DNA from 2 places in the Marivirga tractuosa DSM 4126 genome. Region 2 is predicted to be linked to the other one. Evidence: riboswitches for the same ligand, from Rfam matches in the RefSeq annotation. Region 2 holds a riboswitch; the other holds the start of a gene.
The links. Region 2 has a riboswitch for thiamine pyrophosphate ahead of pnuC (nicotinamide riboside transporter PnuC). Riboswitches for the same ligand answer to the same signal wherever they lie in the genome.

Region 1 (11,685 bases), 1.1 Mb from region 2:
ATTCCGAACGAAGAGTATTCATTTTTCAATTCAAATTTCAATTCTAACACTCAAGCGCTCAGGGATATTTATATAAAAAACAGTTTGCTCTATTTTCCTCCAAATCGATTTGAAGAACCAGCATGGATCAATCACCATAACTTAAAAAAAGTAGAATTTTCAGAGGAACCTAAATTAAGGAATTTGTCGAATAGACAGATAATTTGTGATACTACTTTAAGTAAGACGAAAAATTGGCTACTAGATGTAGTTTTTGATAGCAGAGTTTTAGAGAGAAAAAATATTCAAATTCAAGATTTACTAAATCCTCAAAACAATCAAGTTGATCAAATCAGATTACTGCAAGCGGTGGTTGGCGGAGGGAGTTATGAAGGACCAAACTCCCAGTTGCTGGCAGTGATTAACAGTTTTTTGTCAACCCTCTTTAGTGATCCAGCTACTTATCGTATAGGTATAGGAGGCAAAAATAATCGCGTGATTTCTATAATGAGAAACGAAAAAGCCTTTGTGCCTGACATTCAGCAATTATCAACAGGGCAAGCGTTAATTTTCTCTCTATTTTGCTCAATCCTAAGAGACTTTGATAAAACTGGGCAAAACATTTCATCCACTAATGATGTACAAGGTCTAGTTGTGATTGACGAGATTGATTTACACCTTCACACATCATTTCAATTTGAACTTCTTCCCAAACTTCTACGATTTTTCCCAAATGTACAATTTATCGTTACTTCACATTCCCCACTTTTTTTATTAGGAATGAATAAAACTTATGGATATGATGGTTTTGACATTCTCAATCTTCCGAAAGGCGAAAGAATATCAGCAGAACTTTTTTCCGAATTTCATACCGCCTATAATGCCTATGGAGAGTCAACTAGATATCAAGAATCTATTCGAGATGCCATAATTAAGTCGAGGAAACCAATTGTCTTTGTTGAAGGAGATTATGATATAAGATATTTAAATAAAGCTGCAGAATTTCTAAAAAAAACTGAATTGATTGAAGAAGTTGAATTGAAAGATTCAAATGGATTCGGAAACATTGATAAAATATGGAAACATTTTAATTCCGATCTTTCGAGTATTACTCCCCAGAATATCTTACTTCTTTATGATTGCGACACAAATAAACAAGGTGCTCAAAAAGATAATGTTTTTAAACGAGTTATTCCTTGTCAAGAATCTAACCCAGTTGAAAAGGGAATTGAAAACTTATTATCCAAAGAAACTTTAACCAAGGCAACTTTAGCAAAAAAAGCCTTTATTGACGTTTTTCCTACATTTGTAAAAACCGTTAGAGGTAAAGAAATTACTGTTCCTGAAGAGTGGACAGTTAACAAAGATGAAAAAGGAAATCTTTGTGATTGGATATGTGAGAACGGTGAATTAAAGGACTTTGAAAACTTTAGAGTAGTATTTGATATTTTGGAAGAAACTTTAAATTAAAAGCCGCCAACATTATGTAAGAAATCGTAGCCGCACAAGGCAAACTCCCAGACCAAAGCTACGATTCATACATTTAACGTTAGCAGATATAATAAAATCCGACTGTGATAACAAGATTACCTACATATAAAGACTTTGAAGATGTTTCAAAACAATGTTTGACACAAGCGTTTAACCTGCTCTACAAAGTTTATGACGAATACGATGAATATGATGACGAAGTAATAAGAGCTGAAGTTTCGTTAGAGCAAATTTGGACACATAATTCTGGTACTATAAGGACTTCATTAATTCTTCTACATCAAGGAATAGAAACCTATATGAAATCCGCGATTTGTAAAACGACCCCACTTTTATTAATCGAAAAAACAAGGGCGGATTGGCCTACATTACCGTCAAGAGCAGACAAAGAATTTGACAGTTTATACACAATTTCAGGCGAAGCACTTCTTACAACGTTCTGCGCAGTTTCTGAAAAGAAAATCTCTAATGAGTTTATTGAATTTATTGAAACGGTAAGACAAAAACGAAACGAAGCTATTCACGGTGCTAACAACGTTTCAATTAAGGCTAAGGAACTTTTAGACCATATCTTTAACGCATATACTTATTGTTTTGGTAAAGACGCTTGGTTTTTAGAGACAAGAAGTTTCAATTATGAAAATCCTCTTTTTGGTTATTTTGACTGGGACATTGAATATGCAGTAGCGTATAAACATTTAGATTTTGCCTTGGACATTTTGGGTAAAAAGAAGCTGAATAAATATCTAAGTACTGACATATTAGGAAGGGCATATTTTTGTCCTGAGTGCAAAAGAACGATTGACGGTGACTATGGCTATTTAGAGAGTAAATGGGCCTTCCTAAAACCTAACAAGCCTGACTCTACTAACATTCATTGCATTAATTGTGATGCTGAATTTAATGTTATAAGAAAAGATTGTGTAGAAGATAAGTGCAAAGGGAACGTAATACACGACTATGATTGTGAAGAAACTTGTTTAACGTGTTTTGAGTATCAAGAAAATGAATAAAGTTATCCCCGTTGATGCACGCGTGTCGCGTGTGTCCTTGCCATTATCTCGCAGTACAACAGCTCACTTAGCCTACTCACTTTTCATCCATTATCACCCATCTCCAAAGCCCTTGCAGTGGTAGGCCCATCCAAGCGAAAACTTTGGTACCCTGCAGGCAATTCCAATCCCCACTTCTTCATAACCGGAGCCTCCAATGATTTTTGTCTGTATTCATCAGGAGTCATGATCGGAATACCGTAAATAATAGGGAAATAACGCTGACAATCTGAGCAAGTCAAAAGTCCCTCAATAATTTCGTTCTCCTCCTGTTTAAAAATACTGATATTCAAATCACCCTTATCAAAAGGGCAGCACATTTTCTCTAATAGTCTGCTTTGCATAATTTTTTTATCTCAATTCCTATATTCTTAATCCTGCAATTTTTCTTTATATTTTTTGGCAGCCGCTTCAGGGTCCTCTTCATTTAAGATCCCTGAAATAACCGCAATGCCATTGAAAGGTAGGGCCTTCAATTGCTCGAAATTCTCTTGATTGATCCCTCCCGAAAGAAAAATGGGCATATTGCTGATTTCCTTTGCTTTCTTGATGCTTTCGGGCTGCACAATATCGCAACTGTCAACCGAAGGAGATGGAAATACCGAGCAAAAGCTGATATAAGACAAGCTGTTTTGCTCAGCCATTTGCACTTCTTCCAGATTATTCGTGACCGTAAGGCCAATATACTGGCCTTTCAACTGGGGCTGAATACTTGGAAAATCGGCAGGTAGTCGGTCAAAATGTACACCGTCTAATCCTGTTTCCACTGCCAATTCCCAATCTTGATTCATGAGCAGCGGCACTTGAAAATCCTTTGTCAATTTTTTTGCTCGCTTTATAAATTCTAATTGCGTTTCCTTGTCCTGAGCTTTTGGCCAATGATCCCAAATCTGTACAATGTCAATGCCCCCTTTCAAAGCCGTATGAAGTTTATTCAACAAGCTATCATGCTCTTGACTAGGGTCAATCACCAAATAAAGTCCTGCTAGTTTTTTCATTGCCATCCTGCTTGAAATGCTTTGAAAAATGCGGCCCAATAAGGATCCACTCCATCAAAAGTAAAAGACCTCTGCTTGCCATTCGCATCCACTACTTGCTTTGCAGAACCTTCCTTGAAAACGCCAATTTTACAAGCTTCAACTCCTTCTTTAGAAAGGCCTTTGATCAAGCGGTCTTCATGTCCCGGCTTTACTGCCATCAACATAGAACCAGCACCTATGGAGATAAAGGGATCGATCTCAAACAGATCTGTAATCTGCTTCACTTCCTCATTGAGCTTAATTTTATCCAATTCCACTGTGAAACCGCAGCCGGAGGCATCTGCCATTTCATCCAATGCTCCTAAAATCCCGCCTTCCGTTACATCATGCATGGCATGCAATTCTTGGTTCGGTTCCAAAATGCTGGAGGCGGCTAAGGCTTCCTTCATTACAGAAAGATCCCAAAAGTTGTGGGCGGCAATTTTCTGAATTTCTTCACCGCACTTTTGACTGACCGTTTCAGGAAACGCATTGGCTAAAAGCGAAGAAGATGATAAAGCCGCATGTTTGGTCATGATAATGCTATCCCCTATGGCTGCATTATTACTGCTTAATATTTTATCTTTCGGAGCCTGCAAAAACATAGTGCCTCCTCCGGAAATGGTAGATTCCTGCCCCGGAATCTGGCCGGTATGGCCACCCGTAATACTAATGCCTAATTTTTTACAGAGTGCATCAATGTGACTCCAATACAAATTAAAATCTTCTCGCGTCAAGCTGACCGGAAGATTGAGCACAAACTGAGCAAACTGAGGTGCAAAGCCAGTGGTTGACATATCATTGGCTAATAAGTGCACGGATAAGTGTGCAGAAATTTCCATGCCCAGAGAAGGAATCAGAGATAGCGGATCGCTGGAAGTGGCCAGTGCTTTTCCATTGCCCAACTCAATTATGGCGGTATCAACGCCAAATCTCGGACCGCAAATCACTTCCGGTCTTTTTGCCCCACATTTATTCAGTAAATCCTCTTTAAAGACCTGAGCATCTACTTTTCCATATTGATCATCAAAAGCCGCCATCACACATCATTAAATTGTACATACAAACCAAAAAAATCGCCATAAGGTAATTTCCATTGCTGACGTGGAAACCACTTAGGTAAGCCAGTCGCATTCCACTGAATGCTATAATCCCGGTCAGGGAGCGCCTCAGCAATGAGTTCTTTCAAAGAAGCGGGCGTATAAAAGTTAGCCGTTACGTAATAATTGTTCTGCCCAAATAACTGCTGCACTCTTCTTCGCACTAATTTGGGTGTATTGCGGTTCATCATTCCGAAAATGATTCCATATTTACCTACTCTTGCGGCTTCACGGATTACCTCAATAGGTCTTTTGTAATATTCAAAAGTGGTGATGAAGGCGAGCGCATCAAAAGTATGATTTTTGAATGGCATATGATGGGAATCAGCTAAAACAAGATCTCCATCGAACAGATGAACACCCTGGGCCAACATAAAAGGAGAAATATCACCGCCTGTAGCCTGAATTCCTATTTCATGCCACCATCTGGTGAAACGGGTAGTACCACAGCCATATTCCAATAAGCTTTCAACTCGGCTGTCTTTCTTGATAAGTCCTTCCAACGTCTTTTTTTGCCAAACTTCCTGACGCTTATAGGGTCCTTCGTAATAGGCCTCGTAGTGGTCGGTATCATCTCTATTAAAAAACCACTCCTGTCTTCCTTGCCAATTGCGCAATTCACCGGTGGCGACATCGAATTTTTCCTTTTTTGAAATTTGAGTCATCGATCTAAGAATTTAAGATCTAGGGATGCAGGGGAAGATGAAGTTCGATTGGTTTTCACAATTCCTACGCTAGCATTACCTAGATCAGGTTATTTGGGTATAATCTCAGCCCTTCAGTTGGCACCCCATTTAAAATATAAGACGAAGCTAAGGATAATTAGATACTTACGCAATGCATTTAAAATTTATCCCTTAGGTATAGGGTAATGATCCAAGCGGATGCCTGAACCAGATGGTAGTTTGGCTGGACCGCCCTAGCGCAAGCGTCCGCCTGTGCTGTATAAAAGTGAAACCATCTAGTTCAAGCGTACGCTTGGACTGTTTATACTTGAAAAATTGCTCTGTTCCCATCTCATGATCAGGTAACTAGCTGAAAGATCATCACTTACACCACATTCCCAAGAAAATAGATTTCAGATAGCACTTCCAGAAGTCCCTATTTTTTAATAAATTTAGTAGAGCATCGGACATTTTCATTCAAGGAAACGCCCACTTTTAGATGCGGTGCTAATCCAATAGTTGGGTTTGAGCCGAAAATAGTAAGCTTATGGAATTAGTATTTTTTTATGGATTGGCTATTGCATCATTATTAATTGGAACTGCTGCCATTTACATGGCTTTAGTAGAAGCTTTTCCTTTAAGTTGGTTGTACTACCATTATTTTTTACGAAAGCCCCTCAATTGGTTCATTTTTATAGGGCTATTAGTATGGACAGGCGTAATTTTTTACCAAAGTAATGAAATGCCATTATGGGTCATTGCCCCCTTATTGATCACAGGACTTGCCTTGGTTTTAACTTATAAAATGCATCAGGAGAAAGCATTTCCTGCTGTGTTTTTTCCAGCAATGGCGAAAGATCCTAATCAACTACCTCTTGATGACCAAATGGAAATGGCCGTGATTGAATATGAGGGCATTACGAAGTGCTACCCCTTAGATTATGTCATTCACCACCACATCATCAATGACCATTTTGAAGATAAAATTGTAGCACTAACCTATTGTGCCATGTGTAGAAGCATCATCCCTTTTGATGTTACGGCAATAGGACCATTAAAAGTAGGCTCATTTAAAAATGCCAATATGATAGTGGCAGATGTGAGGACTAATACTTTCTTCCAGCAATCTACCTTTCAATCATTAATAGGTAAGCTGCATCCTTATGAGTTGACCATGATCCCATTTCAAATTCTTTCGTGGCTAGAAGTTAAACAAACAATTGAATCGCCTCAGGTCGTTAAAGTAAGCGAAAAAGATTTTAAGGATTTTGAATTACCAATTCCGGGTATTTGGAAAAAGTTAGTGGCTTCTGAAGCTACTCCAGGGCTGGCCTCAAAAAACCGTGATAAAACATTCCCTGCACGTACTCATGTAATTGGAATAACGGATAGCTCGATAAAAGACCGGTTGGTTTATTTAAAGAAGGAGGTATTATCAGAAAAGGTAGTGGAGAATAAGGAATACGGATTTGTCCTAATAGGGGCTGGAAAAACAGTAAATGCGTACAAAAATACTTTGAAAGCTCAAAAGCTAGCAATAAGATTAGACGGTAACGAATTAAGGGATGCAAACAGCAATACAAAGTGGAATATCAGAGGAAAATATATTTCTGGAGAGCTGAAAGCAGATTTGGAACCAATTGCTATTTCAGATGAATATTGGTTTTCATGGATTAAATTTCATGAACAATCGAAGCTCATTAGATTGAAAAGTTAATACTAAAATAGACACATAAATTAGAGTTGTTATGAAACATCTAGATATAATTGGTCCAGGCATCTTTATTATTTTCTTGTGTCTGATCACCTATCTTTTTGCAGGAAAAATTGGTCCCATAGTAATTGGGGGTGCAAGTGCTGGAGGTTTTCTTTTATACTTGAAAACCGGATATAAATACCGTTTTGACACCTCAAAAGTGATTGTAGCCTACTTGCTGACCATCATTTTTTTTATAATTCATGTGTATGAAGAATACATTTTTGGTTTTGAGAAAATTGCTTCTCAGCTAAGCGGACAAGAAGTTACTCAAGAAGGTTTGTTAACTTTTGCGGCATTTTTTGCGCCTATCATGTGGGTATCGGGTGCCATATTTATTATAAAGGAATGGGCTATTGGCTATTATTTTCTTGCCTTTTTCTTTGTGGCCATGACGATTGCTGAACTGACTCATTTTATATTTCCCTTCATTTTGTATGGAGAATGGCAATATACCGCAGGTGTAGCTACCGCAGCCATACCACTCATTCCGGCATGGTATGGATTAATAATCACCCTCAGAGAGACTAAAAAATTAAGAAATGAAACTTAGCAAACCAGTCTACTTATTTATTTTAATTATTTTCCTCAATAGGCCAGCAAGCGTTTGGGCTCATACTGGTGTCGATACTCATGCCGGCATGCTATCCAATATTATTGCCATAGGAATTGTGATGCTTTCTATTGCCATTTATCTATTAATTGACCAAGGAAGAAGGAACAAAACACCACGAAACAAAAACTAAGGGGAATATCAATTAAATTGAAGGATTTTAATGAGAAGTTGGGAAATCGCGCTGCTTAGTACCTCGTGCTTATTACATATATGAGATTAGTTGACTGACATCCCCAATAGTGCTTATTTGCTAGAACTGTCTCCTGACTCAATACAAAATTCTCTTCAAGCCCATCATAAATTCTAAGCAAAATGATAAGTTTGCAAGCGGATGTCCGCAAAACGAAAACTAACCATAGGAATATTAGCCCATGTAGATGCGGGCAAAACTTCATTGACGGAGTGCTTGCTGCACCAGGCTGGTGCGACTAAAGCACAAGGGAGTGTGGATAAAGGTTCTGCCATCACAGATGGCTTGGCGTTGGAGAAAAGCAGAGGAATTTCCATTAAGGCAGCTTCCGTAAATTTCAGCTGGAAACAAACGCAATTCCAGTTGGTCGATACCCCTGGTCATATTGATTTTGCGGCAGAAGTGGATCGGTCACTTTCCATTTTAGATGCGGTGATCTTAGTGGTTTCAGCTAAAGAAGGCGTTCAGGCGCACACTTTAAATTTATGGGAAAATCTGAAAGAGCGTAATCTCCCCGTCATCATTTTCTTTAATAAAATCGATCGAGATGGTGTTTTTCCAGAGCAGGTTTTTAATGATTTTCAGAAAGAATTAGGCGCTAAACTATTTGCTTTAAACCTTCCTGATTTATCGGATTCCCAGCAAATTCAAGTCATGCCTTTTGAAGCTTGCCGGAATCATACGGATCATGCAATTCTTGATAGCTCTCTAGAGAACCTAGCCGAATGTGATGAAGCTTTTCTGGAAAAATACCTGGAAGGAAATATTGGCGAAATGTCCACTATTTTGGCGCAAGCCTTGCCGCATATTCAAAACGGCAGTCTTCATCCTGTTCTTTTTGGAAGTGCTAAACTAGGGCTTGGGATTTATGAGTTATTAGATCAGTTAGAAAAGCTGATTTCTACTCCTCAAAATTATTTTTGTAATCCTGCTGCCAAGGTTTTTAAGGTTGAATTCCACGATAAACTCGGAAGACTCGCTTATATCAAATCTTATGGCGGTTTGCTAAAAACCAAAGACAGCATTCCTTCCCAGGAGATGGGCAAAGAAATTAAAATCAACCAAATATTTAAAGCCGAAGCGGGAGGATTGGAACAAGTCGCAGAGCTCAATCAGGGAGAAATCGGTTTGATCACTACCTCTGACATAATCTTGGCAGGAGATATTTTGGGCAATGAAAAACTAGCGGATTCCTATTCAAAAATCAGTAATGCCGTATTGGCGGTGGAGGTAAAAGCCGTAGAAGATAAAGATTATCAAAAGTTAGGAGAAGCATTAGAGATTCTTAATCTGGAAGATCCCATTTTAGATTTTAAATGGTTTAAGGAAGACAGAGAGTTTCACATCAAAATTCTGGGGCCTATTCAAACCGAAGTCTTAAAAGACAGCCTGAGCCAAAGGTGGGAAATTGAAGCAGAATTCCTTCCACCTAAAGTGATTTACAAAGAAACACCTGCTCAATCAGCCGAAGGCTTTGTCCGCTACTGGATGCCGAAACCTTGCTGGGCGATTATGACTTTCATGATTGAACCAGGAGAAGCGGGAAGTGGTGTAAACTTTGAAAACAAAGTTCGCACTAGCGATATCAGTCAAAAATATATTAATGAAGTGAAACGCGCCATTCCGTGGACCTTGAAACAAGGACTGCATGGCTATGAAGTAACCGATATCAAGATTACTTTGATCAAAGGCGAAGAGCATAATGTGCACTCGAATCCGGGTGACTTTTTATTAGCAACCCCAATGGGTATAATGCGAGGATTGGAAAATGCAGGTACTGATCTTTTGGAACCCATGTATGCCTTTGAAATCAAAGCCCATCAGGATTATCTTGGTTCGGTTTCTAGCGATTTAAGCCAGATGCGAGCTACTTTGGAAAGTCCTCTTTTCGATGGAGAATTTTTCATTTTGAAAGGTCGAGTTGCCGTAGCCGAAGCCATGGATTATGCCATCCAATTCAGTGCTACCACCTCTGGAAAAGGTCGCCTAAAACTCAGCTTGGATGGCTATGAAAAAACCACACTAACAGAAGAAAAAATCCGTCCCTACAAAGGCGTTTCACCACTTGATGAATCGCAATGGATTTTGCACATGCGCGGTGCTTTTAAGGCGGATGAGAGGATGATGGGTTAAAACAATCCACCCTCAGTCTGACGGTTGGAACCGACTGACCGATATAAGGAACTACCTAATTGAACAAAGCCGATCCTTGAACCATGTGCCAGAATGGAAGGCAATAGGATAGTAGAGGCGTCTACCTTAAGCTAATTTTGTAATTCGCTAGATAATATTTAGAATTAATTGATCAAAAGAAGCCCCTACTTAAAACATCAGTAGGGGCTATAGAATTATTTAAGAAGGTAAATGTCTTTAATTAATAGACCTTTACCGCCAATTTGATAGAGAACCTCTAAATTATCGTAGAGAAAGTTCCCAAATAAGGCCTCTTCATCATTCCCTATATCAGTGGTTTTAATAAACTGCTTTCCGTGATTTTTGGAATCATCGTAATATAAGGCAAGCTTAGATTTAGAGCTTTTTCTCATATTGTCTATATTTTCCACTTTTGCATTAGCCCCATCAGGACTGATTACAAATTTGAACATAGCAGCCGACAATCTTTGTGCAACACTAATGCTATAATTGATTGTACCATCAGGTAATACATTAAATGAAAGGCCTCTCATACCAGGGGTGCCGTGCTTATTGAAATGCTTATTATTGATCATCTCGGTATTATCAGTCAGCTCTTTTTTCCAGATTTTGTTCCCATTCAGATCATACTTTATCACGTAAGCACCTTCAAACCTTGCTCCTATGTTTCTAAATCTGTCTGGACCAAGTAAACCATATAGGTAAAAGTGATTACCCTTAAAGTCAACTCCCGTGTAACCACCTTCCGTTGGATATATATTTCTGTTCTGAGGATTAACAGTGTAATCTAAATTAGCTTGATCAGAGTAAATTTGAGCAGTAGTTTTATCTAACCGCGCGGGTCTAATAAAGGCCTCGTCAAGATTTACATTTAGCGTAATACTGCCTTTACGATTACCTGTGTTATCAAATGTGATGATACTTACCTCGGAAAAATTATTCTTATAATCAACTTTCTTAGAAGCTACGTAAAATTCTGAGTTTGTATGACCGATAAACTCCCAGAAAATTTCCTCTTCGCCTTCTACAGGAGGTAAATCTAATATTTTTCTAGAGTAGGAAAAATCATCAGCACCAAATGAATTAAGGATAAGTTTTTCATCTTTTTTCTTTCTGTCATGTTTCTGGTGACCATTATCTGTAGCTAAATAGTAAAAATAGTCATCATTGCAGAATATGGTTTGAAGTTCTTTTCCCAGTTCGTCCCTACCTTCTATTTCAAATTTCGTTTGCTTTCCTTCTGTGTCTAACTTACTAATATAGTGTGTTTTGCCATGATAGCCATTAGAATGAACCTGAGTTGTATAAAGAAATTTTCCTGATGGAGATGCTACCGTCTCGATAAGGGGGATACGAATATCTCTATAGGCCACATCTAAATCATTACTCCATTCCTTATCTAAGCTATTTCCATAACGGATGATTTTAATATTCATTCCCTTAATGGTAACGAAAGCAACACCATTTTCAACAGGCAGGGTTTTAAGAAGTCGTCCTTCTGTATTTAATTTTACTCTTTCTACATCCTGAGCTGACAGCTTGAAAAGAAGGAATAAGCTAAACAGTATTAGTAATGTGGATTTTTGATATCTCATTTGCATTGGGGGTTGTTTATTTGATTTTAAAATTTGACTGATAGTAAGGGTGATATACCCGCATAACT
Region 2 (11,685 bases):
AGGGTGAAAAATTTAATTTTGATGGAACAGGAATTAATATTTCAGGTGAGTATGTACACATCAGTGAATCAGATTTTCTAGGTACTGCCACTTTTTCTTTAGAAAATAGTTTGCTAATAGGTGATGTCAACGGTTGGGAAATTAATTCTGTACCAACCCCTACAGACAATGGATCATTTTACTACTCTAAGATTTTCGCTGATAGCTTATACATTGATTTAGATCCGGGAGATGGTGCCGAGCGGATAGTGTTTATGAGACAAGGTGGTTTTCCAGATATCACCACAGTTAATGATGTAGCTTATACTGCCAATCAAACTTTTGGAAATGGTGAGCTGGTGGGGCAGGATACTTATGTAATGTATCAAGGGAGTGATGATTTGGTGAAAATAGAAGGTCTTTTACCAGGCACAGAGTACTCAATTGCTGTGAGAGAAGTCAATAGAACACCAGATAATTCCAGTATCAAATACTATGTTCCCTCTACTGGATTTTCAAGAAGTGCTACAACAGCTGATTCTGGAAATATTTATTTATCATACAATGGAACTGCTACCGTAAGTGGTGGGGAACAGTTTTTTGATGATGGGGGTAAAGGATTTTACTTTCCTGATAGAGAAAATGTTTTAACCTTAAATGCCGCTGAAGCAGGCAAAGCAATCAAGTTAACATTCAATGAGTTTGAAACCAGATCTTACGAAGAATTAAGGATTTTTGATGGAACAGACACCACGGCCAATTTGATCACCTCATTATCAGGTACTAGCTTGAGCTTACCAAGAACAGTAACTTCTACTGGAGAAAACATGACACTTAAGTTTACCAGTTCTGATTTCGAGCCCTACGCTTTTGATTTAGATGGCTGGGTGGCTGAGGTTGAATTGTTTTACGCTCCTCCTACAACGGTTTCAAGTGATATCCAACTCATTGATTTTACAGATTCTAGCATTGATTTTTCTTTCACCAAAGGGGATGGTGATGGCAGACTTATTGTAGCCTCAACTACTAATAATTTGGGATCTTTTAATCCTACAAATAACGTTAACTATACGGCAAACACTATATATGGTTTAGGTCAGGAAGTGTCTTCTGGGGTGTATGTTATCGGCTATGGAGATGTTTCTTCAGTAGCGGTTACGGGACTAAATGCAGCTGTGGATATGCAGATTAAAATTGTTGAATATAAAGCTTATGGTTCAGAGATTGTTTACGGACAGGCCAATTATATAAGCACGCTTAGTAATAAGAATCAAGCCCCTTCTTCTGATTTTTATGGTTACAGAGTTTATAAAACTGCTTTTCCTGTTGTTCAAAGAGATAACTCAGCCTTAGAGCTAAATAGAGTGAACATGTCCTCTCCTGATTATTATTCTGAAACTGAATTGGGCTTACTCCTTTTGGTCAGTGCACGAGAGTTGTCTTATGAAGATTTAAGTGGTGTATTAACTGACGATAAAAGAGTTGAAGCTAATTCTGAATTTGGCAAGGGAGATGAATTGTTACCCAATGTATATGCTGTATCAAAGGATAAATTTGATACCAATTTAGCAGTTAATGGATTAGCTGCGGAAACAGAATTTTATTTTTATACAGTTTACTATAGGGAAAACGAATATGGCGTTAGATATGATGATAAGCTCACATATATCACAAAAGCAAGTACTTTACCCACAGGCTCGGTTCGAATTGGTGATGGAACCTCTCAAATTGCAAATAAAACGCCACTTTATGATCATAACGGATTAAGTGGTTATCAAGAAGATCCTTATAATTATGAGGTAACCTACTATCCTTCAGGTGATAATGATAAGTTAAGTCTTTTGATGGAGCATGTTTTTAAATTAAATGAAACTGAACTAGTAGTGTATGATGGTGAAAATACCTCAGCTCCTATTTTGGAAAAGTATCCGTATAGAGGCTACCCCGAAAATTTACCACATAAAGCCTTAGAGGCCACTAATGCAGCTGGAGCTATTACTATTAAATACATAAAGACATTTTCTGGACAGGATTCTGATGTAGAAAGTCTTGGTTTTAAAGGAATGTTAATTCCTACAAAGACAGGACAGGTGAAAGGAAGGGTTAGTGACATCAAAGTCTCTAATATCGACTATACTTCTGCCACCATAGAGTGGGTGAGCACTGATGTATCAAATGTCTTGGTTGTATTATCAGAAACAGATGCAGATTCTTTTAGCCCAATTGATGGATTAACTTATCAGGCTAGTTCGTCTATGGAAGAAACCATAAAAGATGGTAATTATGTTGTTTATAATGGTTCAGAGCAACAAATTGAGGTAAAAAACTTAAAAGCTGACACTAAGTATGACGTTAAGGTTTATCAATATTATGGAACAGGTAGTACAATAATATACGGTGATGAATCACGAAATTTATTTAATACAAAAACACTAAAACCTACGAGTCATGCGAGCAATATCAATATTGAAAGTGTAGGCAGTGATAGGGTAACAATTACGTGGAAAAAAGGTGATGGACAAAGAAGACTAGTTGTGGTGAATAGCTCAAATTACCTTTCGCTTGATGAAGATTTTTTTTACAACAAAAAGTATGAAGTGGTAGATGGGGGTGAATACAGTAATTTACCTTCCGATGAAGATATTTATAACAGAGGGTTTAGGGTAGCATATAATGGGACAGGCAATTCTGTAACTATTACTGGTTTATCTGATTTGAGAAGAACTTATAATTTCAGAGTTATAGAATATAATGAAGTAAATGATATTACTAGTTATAAGGTGCCAAATAGTGATTCGCACTTTAGTGTACTTCCACCTAAACCAGCGCATAGCGTAAATGGGTTTGAGATATTAGATGTTAAAGCAAGGACAGTTGAATTTAAATTAGATGCACAAAGTAAGGTTTTTCTTGGGGTTCTTTCTAATACGGCTGATGTGGATGTTCCTTTTGAGCCAGGAATGATGTCTCGTCTTGAAAACTATAGAGGTGATCAATATTTTGATAATAAAAGAGTTTTTTGGTTTGCTTCTGACACTTTAAGATTAGAAGGACTTAATACTCAAACTGATTATCAGCTTGCTATTTATCCTGCTAGTTTAGGAGATTTAAGGAATATTGTTAATTATGATTCGGAAAATAGAGTGGTTAAATCATTTACGACCAGTTCAACTGTGGATTATTATTTTGTGGATGAAACCGGATATTGGGATGACGTTGAGAATTGGCGAACAACATCAGGAGGTGAAATTCAACATGGAAAACTACCTGACATTAATTCAAGTGTCATTATTGATACGAATTCATTTACAAGATATGACGAAGAGGAATATGTCTATGTTTCCTTAAGAGATAGGGATTATTCCGTAAATAGTATTACTTCTAAACCCTTAAAGAGAAGAGTCTTGTTTTCTAATGTAGACTATTACTCCTATTCTTTTAAAGTAGCTACTGATGTTGAACTAGGTGAAAACTGTAGACTTCAACCATCTTATTTTTATTTTCTACAAATAGCAGATACAAATAGAGTTAATATTAAGCCCTATTTACAAAACCCGTACCTGCAATTTAGAACTCCTCCTAGTAGTGGAGTAACTGTTATAGAAGATATACCTGGTTTATCTCGAATAGAAGCCTGGGATTCAAAAATAATTTTTACAACAGAAGGCAAAGAGTCAGTTAATCTAGTTGCCATGTATCAATCAGAATTAGTAAACCCACCATTTTTTGAGGATGTTGATGCTCTTAGAGGAGAGCTTTCCTTAAAAAAAGTGTATGGTAATAGTGGAGGTCTAAATATTTCTGGCCAAGTACAAGTAGACTCAATTTATCTTACAAATGATTTGTTGACCATCTCTGAAGGTGATACGCTGTCTACATCTTTTATTCAAAGGAATGATAGTTTGCCAATAAAACTACAAGGGGCAAATGGAGTAAGCTATATTAAAAGTTTAGCTGATACGTTGAAAATTAATAATGCGATCATTTCCAATAATCATGCTGTAGGTAAGAGTTATTATTTAGCAACAAATTCTGTGGGTTTGAAACAGACACAAGGATGGGCTTTTGAATCAGACGCATTTTCTGTACCAGAATCAAATTTTACGCATCTAAGAAAGAAGGTGCTTAAAGAGACTTTAGAGTTTACGCTAGATGGACAAACACAGTTCGACTACCATTATATGACCATGAGGAAAGTTGGAGACAGTTTATTAAATCTTAACAAAAACTTAAGACCAACGGTCAGTAATACTTTTGACTATAATTTGGATGTGGAGCAAAGTGTTTTGAATGGGAAAGAAAAGGAATTTTACATAACTGATTTAGAACCAGATACGGAATATGTTTTTAGAGTCTTTGATTACATTGAAAAAGGGGATTCTATAGTGTACTCTGTTCCTTCAGAATTTAGTATCAAAACGCTAATGACTGATGATATTATTATGGCTCGTGATAGTAAAGAATACCTAGTTTCAGGGAATCGAAATGTATATGGTGAAAATGGGGGAGGGTCTTCCCATCCATGGGTGCCTAATTACGTGACATTAAAGCCTCAAAATCCTGGCGATAAAGTGATGCTGACGCTTAAGCATGGTACACCACAGTCATCTTATGTGGATTTAGTAGTTTATGATGGTACTGATACATCTGCACCTATAGTATTTTCAGAAAATTTAAGAAGAGGTGATTCAGTTTTTGAGAAGCTTGTTCAAGGGTATATACAATCAGAAAGTGCGAGTGGTGCACTTACTTTAAAAACTTATAATAGTTCTGGAGGAGGATATATTTATGATTATTCAACGCATTTTTTAACCTCTGTTTCTGCGGGTGCTCTTGCTGAAGAGCCTTTAGTAGAACCTTCTAATTTAACTATTGATTCAATAAAAACTAACAGTGCAAAAATTTCATGGACTAAAGGAGATGGCAATAAAACATTACTAGCTGCCATAAAAGGCGGATATTCTACTCCAAGTAGCTTGTTTAAAGATGGATTTACATTTAAAGCTAATTCGGATTTCGGTTTTGGTGATGTTTTTCGTCCAAATACGGAGGGCTACTTCATTTATAACGGAGAGGATGATAATGTAATCCTAAGCAATCTGGAACCGAATACCCGATATGCTGTTTTGGCCATTGGTTTTAATCAAGGAGAAGGAGAAGACCCTAATTATATGAGTTCTGATGTAGTTTCGACTTCATTCTATACGATGCCAAATCCTCCTAACCAATTGCCACAAAACTTTTCAACTTTTGACCGGGAAGCTACACAAACGAACTTCACGTTTCAAGATTCTGAAGGCAAAGGAGCCTTGATCTTGATCAAAGAAAATGGAGCAGTTGATTTAAACTCGGTTACAGATAGCATTAAGTTTTCTACTACTTCGGGCTATAATGTAGACTTTTCTCAATTAGATAGTCTTGAAGATGGAAGTAAAATTTACCAAATAAATAATTATTCTAACATGAACTATTATTTAGAAGGATTGAAGGAGTCAACTGAATATCACTTTGCTATTTATAATTACCAAGAGAATTCTGGCGGTAGAGCTGTAAATGAAAATGCCTTAACAGGTAGTTTCCGAACACAAGATGGGAGCTATAGAATAGATGATTTCTCATTAGCAAGTAATTATTATATGGAGGGAGATGAGATTTGTATGGGAGCAGATATAAAGATCCACTACAATTACACTGGAATCAATGAAGGTGATAATTCAGCTCTTCCGTTTATTTCAAATTCTTTTGACATGAGTGATAGTACACTTTTGGATGTACTAAGTAAGGAGAATGGTTTTATTATAGTGAGGTTACCCGAAGAGTTGGATTCAGGAATGCATTATTTTTCAATGGTACCTGAACTTGGCTCTGATTACAGAATCTATAAAGACTCACTAAATATTCAGCCAATTCAAGAAATTGAAATTGCTAGGAATAATGATAAATTGGTTATCAATGACTCTGGAAATTTAAAGTGGTTCAGAAATGATGGGTTGATCTCACAAGCGAATGATTCCATCTTAGAACTCAGTAGAGAAGGAGTGTACTACGCTTCAAAAAGAGCTGCCAACTGCGAATATTTCTCGAATGAAATATACGTGAAGGCAAGAGTAGCTTTAAACCAAGATACAATTAAGAGCTGTGTAGACGAATCAGTAGAATTCAGTTTTGAAAATGCCTTAGGAAACCTTAATGAATCGTTTAACTATAATGCTTTGCTTTTAGATAATTCAGGAAATGAACAAAGGTTAGAAGTGGAGGCGATAGATTTAAACGATAATTTCTTCAGTTTCTCATTGCCTGAGAATTTACCAACTGATTACTATTCAATCATACTCAAAGCGGAAGGTGATAGTATAGAATCAGATACTGCAACGCTTTATATTGAAAATATGGAGCCAGCAATCATTACCTTAACTGAAAGTGGCTTGAGCTCTAATTATGAAGAAGGAAACCAATGGTTCTTTAATGGTGAACCTATTAATGGTGCTACTTCCCAATCCATTTCGATAGATAGGTCTGGGGTCTACTCAGTTGAAGTAGCTACGGAATTCTGTAGTGTGGCTTCGGAAGGTATAGCACTTACTTCAAACCGCAGGGGATTGTCAGCTGTCGGTTTTAAAGCTTATCCTAATCCAGTGCGTAATGATTTTAACCTTAAATACACTGGGGATGAATACCTGGGACTTAGTAGTGTAGTAATTACTGATTTGACGGGAAAAGCCATTTACAATGGATTACATGACTTCCAAAAGGAGAAAAAGTTAGAAATTCCATTAGATGAAATAAACGATGGGGTTTACTTTATTACGGTGGAAACTGAAAGCTACAGAGCTCAGCAAAAGCTGATTAAAAGATAGATTTAAGAGATAAGGAGAGTATTTAAAAGTTACTCTCCTTATTTAATTTTCTCAATCACTTCAATTCCCTTTTCTATTCGATCCTTGGTTCCTGAAATCAAGCCATATTCAAATCTATAATTCACCAACTCCTGTTGATAGCGATCATAAAGCTCTTCTCGCATATTAGGATTTTCTCTTAATGGGTCAGCTTCCCAAGGGAGATCAGGGGCACATAGCAAATAAAAGTCATAAGGCTTTTGAGATAGTTTATCTAAGACATAAGGATGACATTCTCCATATTTCACTTCATACCAAACTTTCATCATAATCAAATCGGTATCGCAAAATAAGAAATGCTTGGCATTTTTGGCTTGCTCTTGCTCTGCTTCAAGTATGCCTTTACTGATTTTCAGTAGATCAGATTTCTCATATTGACTGCCATTTTCCTCCAAATATTTTCTTCCAAATTCAGGAACAAAAGGTTCATGAAAGTGATCTGCTAAGCCTTTTGTTAAAGTACTTTTTCCAGTGCTTTCTGGTCCTATGATGGCAATTTTTTTCATGCGTATTTGGTCTGGTAAAGCCTACGCCAGTTGAAATATCCAACAGCTGCTATAATTACATAAGCTGCCATTAGGAGGGAAGTTAGGAATAATTCTCTTTGGAAATAAATGTAAACCGCTACTGTATCAATAACGATCCAGTAGAGCCAGTTTTCTAATACTTTCCTAGTTACTAATAAGGTAGTCAATACGCTAAAAACAGTGGTGAAAGAATCTAAGTAGGGAAGTTGTGCATCTGTCTTTTCTATCAAAAAGTAACCAAGTCCAAAAGTGAAAAGAATGCCAGCAATTATGAATATGCCATGTTCCTTCAACTTCATTTTGGAGATCGGTAATTCCTTTTCTTTCCTGTTGGGGTTTCTCCAATGCCACCAACCATAAATAGTGGTGCCTAAATAGTAGAAATTCAAGCCCATTTCGGCATATAGCTGAACTTGGTAGCAGATTACCAGATAGATACTAACGCTTACTAAGCTGGCATACCAACACCAGATCATTTCTTTGGCAGCAAAATAGATATATAAAATACCGAAGGATACACCGAGTCCTTCCAGCCATCCCATATTCAGAAGGCCAAAATATAATTCTTTTAAAATTTCCATCTGTTAAATCATTGATTCCTACGCCTGCATTATCAGGATCAGGTCCAGGGTATGTTCTCAGCCCGTTATTTTGAGGCACCCCTTAATTGATGGCGCTAAGGTAATAGTTGAATTTCAATATGCAAAATATGAGCTTATTCCTTGAATCGTTCTTTGAGCTGTACTGCCTGACTCTCCTTTTTACTTTTCTTTCGCATTCTCATATTTAAGAGCTCAACCAATAATGAGAAGAAAATGGCAAAATATATATAGCCTTTTGGCACATGCACATGGAATCCTTCCACTAGTAACAACACGCCAATCAATAATAAAAATGAGAGAGCCAACATTTTGACTGTTGGATGCGCATTCACGAAACTGCTTATTTTACCTGCTGCTAAGATCATTATGCCTATACTAATGATGACAGCGACAATCATTATCATTACACTATCTACCAATCCAACTGCAGTTAAGATGGAATCAAAAGAAAAGACTATATCCAGTAAGATAATTTGGAAAATTACGGATGTAAATCCACTTATTTTTGGAGATTCACTTACATCTGTTTCTTCTCCTTCCAGTTTATGATGGATTTCTGTGGTACTTTTATAAATCAAAAATAATCCACCTGCCATCAGAATTATATCTCTGTAGGTAAAGTCAAATTCAAATAAGGTCAAAAGCGGTTTTGTCAAACCTACCAGCCAAGTGATACCAAACAAGAGGGCAATTCTCATCAATAAAGCCAAAACCAAGCCTAAATTACGAGCATTTTTCTGCTGATCTTCAGGTAATCGATTACATAGGATTGATATGAATATAATGTTATCTATCCCTAAAACTACTTCCATTAAGGTCAAAGATAATAAACTGATTAGTCCATCGGCTGTTAAAAGTGCCTCCATTTTTCTAAATCTTTATGGTATGATCAAAACTTAAAATCAAGTAAAAAATCTAACTGGATTCTTCTTTGGTTATAGGGATTTTTACAATGAATGTACTGCCTACATTAGGTTGACTCTCAAATGTCACATCGCCTTTCAAACGTTCAATAGCTCTTTTGAGTATAAACAATCCTAAGCCAGTTCCAGTCCCCTCTTCGCTTGCTCTGTAGAACATGCCAAATATTTTATTGTGGTGTTCGGGTTCAATACCCTTACCATTATCTATTACTTTAAGGAAAATATGATCTTTTCGTTTATAGATTACCACATCTACTTTAGGTTGGTTTTTATTTATGTCAATATACTTAACACTGTTTTCTATCAGGTTTTGCAAGATGGTATTAATAATATACCACTCCGATCTGAAATATAGATTACTTTCTATATCTATAGTAAAACTTATTTTTGAGTAATTAGGCAAATAAGCATATGCAGAGATGCAATTATCAACTATTTCATAAAAATTGATTGGCGTAAGCTTAATATCCCGATAATTTAATTCAGTGATGTTGATTAGCTCCATCACGATCATGTTTAAACGCCTGATTTGATGGTCATACATTTTGAAGAAATGCCTGGCATCGGGGTCTTTGATATCCTTGTCCACTAAATCACTTAATCCTAGCAGAGATGCAATAGGACCTTTTAAATCATGAGAAACTCTATAAAAAAATGAATCTAATTCTGTGTTTTTCTTTTCGATTATGGAGGCTTTTTCTTGTTCTATTTCAGCATCTTTCTCCAAATCTTCCATCTGGGATATCACTTCATAGCCATCCACTATATTTTTAATGTACTTGTGATTTTCTTCTTCTCTCAGTTTTACGTATTCCTCCAGATGAAAAAGTGCTTTTGAAGTGTTTACAGGTTTAAAGCATTGAAAGAGAAGGTGATGACACTTAAATAAACTATTTCTCAAGCTTCTTTTCTCAGCAATTTGTACTGCCTCTTCCAACAAGTCTATTGCCTCTTTAATTTTTCCTTCCTTGAAGTAAATACCTCCTAGCTTTTCCATGCTGTCCACCATCCCAGACTGCATGTTATACTCTTTAAACTGTGATAAAGCAATCGTAAAACTGTTTCCAGCTTTTTCCAGCTTTCCTGCTTTTGATTTTATTTTCCCTGCTAAATAGTATGCGCTGGCAAGTTTCTCTTGCTGCTTGAGTTCCTCTTTTAGTTTAATGCATTTGTCTATTAACTGAGAAGCTTTAGATACCTTGTTAGTTTTTAAATTGATACCCGCAAGGCTTAAATATATATCGCTAATTAAGTTTTTGTTTTGATGCGTTTCAGCTTCTTTAAGCCCTTCATTGTATGCTAAAAAGGCATTTTTGAAATCGTGAAAACCTTCATACAGATTACCTAAAAGGCATAATGATTTGGTGTGAAATTTATAGTCTTCTATTTTTTCATAATAGTGTACAGCATCGGTCGCAAAAGGTAATGCTTCACTGTATTTTTCTAGCTCTGTCAGTATTACAGCAGTATTATAACTGGCATCACCTTTTCCTCGTTCATAGTTGATTTTTTTAGAGATTAGTTGTGCTCTTTCAGCAAGCGATTTAGCGGTAGCATATTCCTTATTTTTGCGTTGTAATAAAGATAGCTGATTTAATGCATCTGCATGAATAGCGTTTTTTCTTTTTATTTTTTGGGATTTAAAGAGTGCTTTTTCAGTTAAGCTTATAGCACTTGGAATACTTTCTTTAGAAATCTTATAAGCCTCAGCAAGCAAATCCTGTATCTCCCCAATAAGGTTGTCAGCTATCTTCAAATTAATATTAAATTCAATGGTTCTATTCCAAATATACAATTAAATATTAAAATCATCATCCTGATCGGACGAATCTTCAAAATTTAACATACTGCTTAATAGGTCTTTAAAGCTATGTCCCTTCGCTAATGCATGTTTACTCAATAAGCTATATTCAGCCATGCCATGAAGTGCAAATTCCATCATGAAGTAGGTCTCCTTTTCGCTTAGCTTTTTATGCTGTGTTTTGACCAAATCCCTTAAACCTGGAATACTATCTAATTTTTTCTTGTAATCGCTTTCATTGTCATCGTGGAAGAGGTCAATTTTTTTACCATCATTAAACCATTTGCTGATTGGTCGGTAAGGATTTTTCTTTTCCCTATCTTTTCTTAATTGCTCCGGATTTGGGAAATAGTGATCAAATTGCGATCGGATGGCTTTGCCAACTAAAGTTTGAGCAACAATGCCTGGTCCTTCTTGCTCTCCCTCATAAACTAATTCTACCTTTCCTGTGATAGCGGGCACAACACCTGAAAAATCAGACATTCTTACATAGACCTTTTGCTCTTTGTTGATTAAACATCTTCGTTCTGCTGCGCTGACCAAACTTTCGTAAGCTGAAATGGTCAGCCTGGCAGAAACTCCACTTTTTTCATCTATATACTCACTATTTCGTGCTTCTATAGCAATTTGTTCAATTAAGTCTTTGGATAGCTCATTTAATTCCACCACCTCATTTTGCTCATCTTTTATAGCAGCTTCTTGTTTTGTGATTTTTCGTCCTATTTCAATGCTTTCAGGGTAATGAGTGATAATTTGCGCATCTATTCTATCTTTCAATGGTGTGATGATACTGCCCCTGTTTGTGTAATCTTCAGGATTGGCAGTAAAGACAAACTGTAAATCTAAAGGAAGCCTTAATTTAAAACCTCTGATTTGAATATCTCCTTCTTGTAAAATATTAAATAAGGCTACCTGTATTCTAGCTTGTAAATCAGGTAATTCATTGATCACAAATAT

Region 1: another riboswitch for thiamine pyrophosphate. It lies ahead of FTRAC_RS11635 (class I SAM-dependent methyltransferase); the one in region 2 lies ahead of pnuC (nicotinamide riboside transporter PnuC).

Annotation. Positions count from the first base shown of each region.
Region 1 is NC_014759.1:2,753,979-2,765,663, reverse strand. Features, by position in the region: gene FTRAC_RS11660 (AAA family ATPase) at 184-1,449, shown strand; gene FTRAC_RS11655 (hypothetical protein) at 1,554-2,483, shown strand; gene FTRAC_RS11650 (Trm112 family protein) at 2,567-2,866, opposite strand; gene FTRAC_RS11645 (thiamine phosphate synthase) at 2,894-3,520, opposite strand; gene FTRAC_RS11640 (AIR synthase-related protein) at 3,517-4,581, opposite strand; gene FTRAC_RS11635 (class I SAM-dependent methyltransferase) at 4,581-5,306, opposite strand; TPP riboswitch at 5,351-5,444, opposite strand; gene FTRAC_RS11630 (DUF3179 domain-containing protein) at 5,854-7,023, shown strand; gene FTRAC_RS11625 (HXXEE domain-containing protein) at 7,055-7,615, shown strand; gene FTRAC_RS11620 (hypothetical protein) at 7,605-7,808, shown strand; gene FTRAC_RS11615 (elongation factor G) at 8,010-10,001, shown strand; gene FTRAC_RS11610 (hypothetical protein) at 10,217-11,617, opposite strand; gene FTRAC_RS11605 (hypothetical protein) at 11,644-11,685, opposite strand, start outside.
Region 2 is NC_014759.1:3,884,469-3,896,153, forward strand. Features, by position in the region: gene FTRAC_RS16500 (T9SS type A sorting domain-containing protein) at 1-6,836, shown strand, start outside; gene FTRAC_RS16505 (AAA family ATPase) at 6,875-7,381, opposite strand; gene pnuC (nicotinamide riboside transporter PnuC) at 7,378-7,983, opposite strand; TPP riboswitch at 7,982-8,076, opposite strand; gene FTRAC_RS16515 (TerC family protein) at 8,118-8,870, opposite strand; gene FTRAC_RS16520 (tetratricopeptide repeat-containing sensor histidine kinase) at 8,920-10,683, opposite strand; gene FTRAC_RS16525 (P-loop NTPase family protein) at 10,723-11,685, opposite strand, start outside.